DNA from 2 places in the Blastococcus jejuensis genome. Region 2 is predicted to be linked to the other one. Evidence: riboswitches for the same ligand, from Rfam matches in the RefSeq annotation. Region 2 holds a riboswitch; the other holds the start of a gene.
What was found. Region 2 has a riboswitch for cyclic di-AMP ahead of ABD644_RS21745 (peptidoglycan DD-metalloendopeptidase family protein). Riboswitches for the same ligand answer to the same signal wherever they lie in the genome.
Positions count from the first base shown of each region.

Region 1 (3,393 bases), on a different contig from region 2:
CGGGAAGATGTTCCTGCCGCAGGTGGTGAAGTCCGCCCGCGTCATGAAGAAGGCCGTCGCCTACCTGATCCCGTTCATCGAGGCGGAGAAGCGCCCCGGCGACGCCGAGCGCGCCATCGGCAAGGTCGTCATGGCCACCGTCAAGGGCGACGTCCACGACATCGGGAAGAACATCGTCGGCGTCGTCCTGCAGTGCAACAACTACGAGGTCGTCGACCTCGGCGTGATGGTGCCCGCCCAGCGCATCCTGGACGCCGCCAAGGAGGAGGGCGCCGACATCATCGGGCTCTCCGGCCTCATCACGCCGTCCCTGGACGAGATGGTGAACCTCGCGTCGGAGATGGAACGCCAGGGCTTCGACATCCCGCTGCTCATCGGCGGGGCCACCACCTCGCGGGCGCACACCGCGGTGAAGGTCGCGCAGAAGTACCACGGCCCGGTGATCTGGGTGAAGGACGCCTCCCGGTCGGTGCCGGTGGTCGCGGCCCTGCTGTCCGACGAGCAACGCCCGAAGCTGCTGGCCGAGACCGACGCCGAGTACGAGACGCTGCGGGAGCGGCACGCCGCCCGCCAGGACACGCGCACGATGCTCCCGCTCGCCGCCGCGCGCGCCGCCGCACCGGAGATCGAGTGGAGCAGCTACCACCCGCCCCGGCCGAGGATGCTGCTGCAGCAGGCGATGGACGTGTGCGCGGGGCCCTCGTGCGACCACCTGCACCACGTGGCGACGCAGTTCGTCCGCAGCTTCCCCGACTACCCGCTGGAGGAGCTGCGGCACTACATCGACTGGCAGCCGTTCTTCACCACCTGGGAGATGCGCGGCCGGTTCCCCGACATCCTGCACAACCCGGCGTCCGGTGAGGCCGCCCGCCGGCTGTACGAGGACGCGCAGCAGATGCTCGACCAGATCATCGCGGGCCGGTGGCTGCGGGCCAGCGGTGTGTTCGGCCTGTTCCCGGCCAACCAGGTGCCCGGCGACGACATCGAGGTCTACACCGACGAGTCCCGCCGCACCGTGCTCACGACCCTGCACCAGCTGCGGCAGCAGACCGAGGGCCGCGACGGCTCGGCCCGCAAGTCCCTCGCCGACTTCGTCGCGCCCAAGGAGACCGGCCTCCGCGACTACGTGGGCGCCTTCGCCGTCACGGCGGGCCTGGGTGCGGGGGAGCGGGTCGCCGCGTTCAGGAAGGCCAACGACGACTACAGCGCGATCCTGCTCGAGTCGCTGGCCGACCGGCTGGCCGAGGCGTTCGCCGAACGCCTGCACGAGCGCGTGCGCAAGGAGTTCTGGGCCTACGCGCCCGACGAGCACCTCGACAACGACGCGCTGATCGCCGAGAAGTACCACGGCATCCGGCCCGCACCGGGCTACCCCGCCTGCCCCGAGCACACCGAGAAGCGGACCATCTGGGAGCTGCTCGACGTCGAGGCCCGCACCGGGATCGAGCTCACCGAGAGCATGGCCATGTGGCCGGGCGCGGCGGTCAGCGGGTTGTACTTCTCGCACCCCCAGGCGCGCTACTTCGTGCTGGGGCGGCTCGGGCGCGACCAGGTCGAGGACTACGCCCGCCGCAAGGGCTGGACGGTCGACGAGGCCGAGAGGTGGCTCTCGCCCAACCTCGGCTACCGCACCGAGGACGAGTGACCTCGTCCACATCTGGCAGAGGATCACAGTTCGGTAACGCGGATTCGTAGTACGTTGGCCTGCGTCCGCCGGGCCCCGCTCCTCGATCGAGGACCTCGGCCGGACACCGCCGAACTGCGCGCGGCCGAGCGTCGCGAGCAGACCGGGGACCCATGGTTCCTCTGGGGTGAATCCTGCGCGCGCGTGCGCGTGCCAGGTAGGGCAACTTCCGGCCCGAACCCGTCAGCTAACTCGGTAGGCGGCTAGGGAAGAACGGAGAGCCGCCCCTGTGGCGTCCCTGAACCTGCGCTTGCGCTCCATGACCACCCGCTCCATCTCCACCCGATCCACGGCCACCGAGGGCCGGCCCGCCGACGAGCATTCCGACGGCGCACCGCTCGACCTCATCGCCCGACCCGACGGTCGCCGGCACGGCGCCCCGCACTCCCGGGTGGCCTACGCCCTGGGGATCTCGGCTGTGTGCACGCTGGCCTTCGTCGACCTGGTGGCGGCGGGCCCGGCGGCGACCGCCACGGCCAGCTCCCAGTCGCCGTCCGTCGCCGTCGCCGACGCGCTGGGCATCGACGGCACCGGCGTCGACCAGCCGTCGACGGCGGACTCCGAGTTCCTCGGACAGCTCGCCGCGAGCCGGGCCGAGCGCGACGCGGACCAGGCGGCGGCGGCCGCGTCCCAGGCCCAGGCCGAGCAGGCAGCGGCGGAGGCGCAGGCCGCGGCGGAGGCCCAGGCGGCAGCCGAAGCCGCCGCGGCCGAGGCAGCAGCGGCCGAGGCAGCCGCGGCCGAGTCCGAGGCAGCGGCAGCGCCCGCGGCCAGTTCCAGCGGGACGGCGGCCACCGCCGTCGCGCGGATCTCCAACAGTGCCGGGCCGGTGCGACCGCAGGCGCAGGCCGCCGCGGACGCGGTGGTCTCGAACGTGCCCGGTGCCGCCGGCATCACCATCGGCGGCACCCGCGCCAGCGCCGCCGACCCCGGCGGTCACCCCTCCGGGCTGGCCCTGGACTACATGTGCAGCCCGTCCCTGGGCGACGCGATCGCCCAGTACCACATCGACCACTGGGACGAGCTGGGCGTGGAGTACATCATCTGGCAGCAGCGGATGCTGAGCTCGCCCGGCGGCTCCTGGCAGCCGATGGAGAACCGCGGCAGCGCGACGGCCAACCACATGGACCACGTGCACGTGAACTACCGCTGACCACCCGTCGTGACCTTGGCCACGCGCCAAGGCCCTGACCAGCGGTTCTCCGGGCCGTGGCCGCGTCGGCCACGGCCCGGGCCATCCTGCGGTGGGACGATGGCCGGGTGGAGGCAGTGCTGTTCGACATGGACGGAACCCTGGTCGAGACCGAGCAGCACTGGGGGACGGCGCTGCACGAGTTCGCCCGGCGCCTCGGCGGCCGGCTCTCCGACGAGGCTCGCGCAGCCACCGTCGGCACGAGCATGCGGACGTCGATGACCCTGCTCCACGACGACCTCGGCCTCGAGGTCACGGACGACCAGTTGCTCGTCGCCGCCCGCTGGGTCGAGGGCCGGGCCGCGGAGCTGCTGGCGGGGGAGATCATCTGGCGCCCGGGGGCGCGGGAGCTGCTCGAGGACGTCCGGTCCGCAGCGCTGCCGACCGCCCTGGTGACGACGACGCCCCGCCCGGTCGCCGAGCTCGTGCTGCGGCGCATCGACGAGGCGTTCCCCGACCTGCCGCCCTTCGACGTGACCGTCTGCGGCGACGAGGTGCCGGCCCGCAAGCCGGATCCGGC
Region 1 is NZ_BAAAVV010000004.1:130,870-134,262, reverse strand. Features, by position in the region: gene metH (methionine synthase) at 1-1,645, shown strand, start outside; cyclic di-AMP (ydaO/yuaA leader) riboswitch at 1,758-1,901, shown strand; gene ABD644_RS10230 (VldE C-terminal domain-containing protein) at 1,944-2,834, shown strand; gene ABD644_RS10225 (HAD family hydrolase) at 2,942-3,393, shown strand, end outside.
Region 1: it holds a riboswitch for cyclic di-AMP, as region 2 does, so the genes downstream of both, ABD644_RS10230 (VldE C-terminal domain-containing protein) here and ABD644_RS21745 (peptidoglycan DD-metalloendopeptidase family protein) in region 2, are expected to answer to the same signal.

Region 2 (3,393 bases):
TGCCGGGCATCCCCGGTGGTCCGATCCTGCAGCTGGCGGCCCGCACGGTGGGCGGTGCCGGCGGGGTGATCGGCCGCCTGCTCGGTAGGAACTAGGCGGGAACGGCGGCGCGCCGCCGACGCCACAGCAGGGTGCCGACCCCGACCGCGACGACGACGAGGGCGGCGAGCGACAGCACGAGCGACGTGGTGGCCGGGTCGACCGCGAACCCGACCGAGGCCCCGACGCCGACCTGCAGGACGGTGCTCGGCACCAGCCCGAGCGCCGTCGCCACCCCGTACGGCGCGAGCCGCACCCCCGTCAGGCCGGCGCCGTAGCTGAGCGCCACGAACGGCACGACCGGCAGCAGCCGGCCGGCCAGCACCGCGACGAAGCCGCGGTCGGCCACGAGCCCGTCGACGCGGGACAGCCGTGGGCCGGCCAGGCGGAGCGCCGCGGACCGGCCCAGCCACCGGCTGAACCCGAACGCGGCGAGCGCCGCCAGCAGTCCACCCGCGAAGGCGACGCCGACGCCCGTCGCGAAGCCGGCGACGAGGCCGACCAGCACCGAGACCGCCGACCGCGGCACGGGCGCGAGCAGGACGAGGGCCACGGCGAGCACCATGACTGCGACACCCGGCGCCCCGGCGCCGGCGACCTGGGACCGCACCGTCGCGACGCTCGGCAGGTCCAGCACCAGGGCTGCCCCCACGCCGGCGGCGAGCAGCAGGACGAGGACGGCGGCGCGCAGCCAGGTGCCGCGCGCCGCCGTCGTCATGTGCCCATAGTGCGCGACGACCGGCCGATCACCTGCCGCCGCGCTGCCGTGTCAGCAGCCGCCGAGGGAGATCCCCCGGGCGGACAGCCACGGCGTCGGGTTGACCCGGTTGGCGTACAGGCCGCCGTTGTGCACCTCGAAGTGCAGGTGCGGGCCGGTGGACTGACCGCGGTTGCCGACCTCGGCGATCTGCTGGCCCGCCGACACGACCTGCCCGGCCGAGACGAAGTACTGGTTCACGTGGCCGTAGAGCGTGATCGTGCCGTCGCCGTGCTCGACGGCGACCGCGAGCCCGAACCCGCTGGCCGGGCCGGCCTGCAGCACGACACCGGCCTCGGGGGTGTAGACCGGCGTGCCGATCGGGGCGGCGATGTCGACGCCGTTGTGCATGGCCCCCCAGCGCGTGCCGTAGCAGGAGGTGACCCGGCCCTGGGTGGGGGCGATCGCACCTCCGGCGGCGGACAGCAGCGGGGTGGACTGGGCCAGAGCGACCGCCGCTGCCGGATCGGCGACGCCCGAACGGCCCAGGGCGGCCTGCAGCTCTCGCTCCAGCGTCGCCTTCTCGGCCGCGGCCGCGTCGTAGGTGGCCCGGGCGGCGGCGAGCTGCTCGGTCGCCGCGGCCTCGGCCTGGGCGGCGGCCTGGGCCGCCCGGTCCTGCTCGGCGACGGCCTCGCGCGCGGCGCGGTCGGCCTGCGCCTCGCGCACCTCGGCGTCCTCCAGCTCGGCGAGCTGCCTCGTGCGCTCGTCGCCGAGCAGCTCGAGGGTGGCCGCCTGCTGGAGGAGCTCCGTCGGGCTCTCGGCGTCGAGCAGGAGGGCGACGTCACCGAACGTGTCGTCGCTACCCATGTAGGCCTGCCGGCCGATGGCCGCGACGTCGTCCTGCGAGTCGGCCACGGCCTGGCGGACGGCGGCCAGCTCGTCGGCGGCGGCCGCCGCGGCCGCCTGCGCCCCGCCGAGCGCGGCCTGCGCGGCCCGCGACGCCTCGCCGGCGGCCTCGGCCTCGACCGTCGTCCGCTGGAGGGTCTCCTCGGCCGCGGCGAGGCGTTCCTCGATCTGGTCGATCTGGGCGGACAGCGAGTCGTTCTCGGACTCCGCGGCCGGGCTCCCGGGTGCGGCGGTGGCGGCGTGCGTGCCCAGGAGGCTTCCGGTGAGCACTCCGGCGACGAGCAGCACGCGACGGGGCGTGCTCAACCGGGAGCGGGAGGGGCGGGGGGCTGTGGTGGCGCGGCTGTGCTCGATGTGCAGGGTCGCCAAGGCGACGCATCTCCGTTTCTGACGGCCGCCTACCGAGTTAGCTGACGGGTTCGGGCCGTTCAGTGCCCTACGTGCCTGCCACCCCCGTGTGCAGGCACGATTCACCCCGGTGAATCGGTGGGTCCCCGGTCCGCTCGGCCATCCGGCTCCGCGGTTCGGCGGGGTCCGGCCGAGGCCCTCGGGTCGAGGGACTGAACTCGTCCGAACCGTGCGCGACCGTACCCACCGATCCAGGGGTTGTCACAGCGGGATAACGAACAGCAGGTCAGCTCGTGGTACTTCCCGGTACGTCGTCGCGGACGGCGATCCCCCGGCTGCGGCGCGGTGATCCGGCCGGATCCGATCTGGCAGGCTGTGCAGGTGGGGCGGTAGCTCAGCCGGTCAGAGCAAGGGACTCATAATCCCTGGGTCGTGGGTTCGAGCCCCACCCGCCCCACCGAAGTTCTCGCTGGTCAGAGGCTTGTGTGATCCGGGGCAAGTTCCATGGCCTCGTCCCGTGCCGACATATGCCCACAGCCCGTTCCGTGACGTGGGCGACATGGGCGACCTCCATGCACTCGGCCCTGCGTTCCCGCGGGAGGATCGTCGAGCCGCCTACCTTGAGGCGCTTCCGCGGAAGCGTCTCAACGCTCTCGACGTCCTCACGTGGCCGTGTAAGGAACAAGGGCCGGCAGCCGAGGGACTTCCCGCTGATGGTGTCAGCGCGATGAGTAGCCCTGCGATGCCCTGCTGTTCAGGCGGTCCTCGTGGTCAGCGTCAGCTCCTCCAGCGGGGACGGCGAACGGACCGGCCCAGCGCCGCGTCTCGCCGGGACCGCAGTTCCTCTAGCTGTTCGGGCGGCGCGCCCGCCTTGGCATAGGCATCCAGGGCGCGGTCGTAGCGCTCGTCATCCGGGACCGCGTGGGCTGCAGCCGCCCAGAGGGCATCGGCCTGCAGTTCCGGCACATCCTCGCGCAGCCCCACCTCCGCCACCTCCTCCGCCAAAGCGACGGCCTCGTCGGCGCGGCCGAGGGCCGCCAGGGCGTCGGCTCGGCCGAGATCGACGGCAGCCACCTGGACGGACAGACCGCTTGCCGCGAATCCCTCCCGCGCGGCGCCGTAGAGGTCGAGTGCCGCGGTGGGGTGTCCGGCAACGACGAGCCGGTGTGCCTGCTCGCGCTGGACATCCGCTGTCAGGACCGGGTCACCTTCCGCACACAGGGCGGTCATCGCCTCCTCGCCGGCGGCCACCGCTAGCTCCATCTCGTCACGGGCGAGGTGCAGGTCCGCGAGCACCCGGTACGCGCGCCCCCGCGCAGCTGCGTCGTCGGGGTCGAAACACGTCAGTGCCCTCTGGGCACTCGCCATCCCCTCGTCGACGTCCCCGTATTCGAGGTTGAGCA
Region 2 is NZ_BAAAVV010000019.1:39,654-43,046, reverse strand. Features, by position in the region: gene ABD644_RS21755 (maleylpyruvate isomerase N-terminal domain-containing protein) at 1-95, shown strand, start outside; gene ABD644_RS21750 (TVP38/TMEM64 family protein) at 92-757, opposite strand; gene ABD644_RS21745 (peptidoglycan DD-metalloendopeptidase family protein) at 809-2,011, opposite strand; cyclic di-AMP (ydaO/yuaA leader) riboswitch at 2,023-2,182, opposite strand; tRNA gene ABD644_RS21740 (tRNA-Ile) at 2,374-2,447, shown strand; gene ABD644_RS21735 (hypothetical protein) at 2,768-3,393, opposite strand, start outside.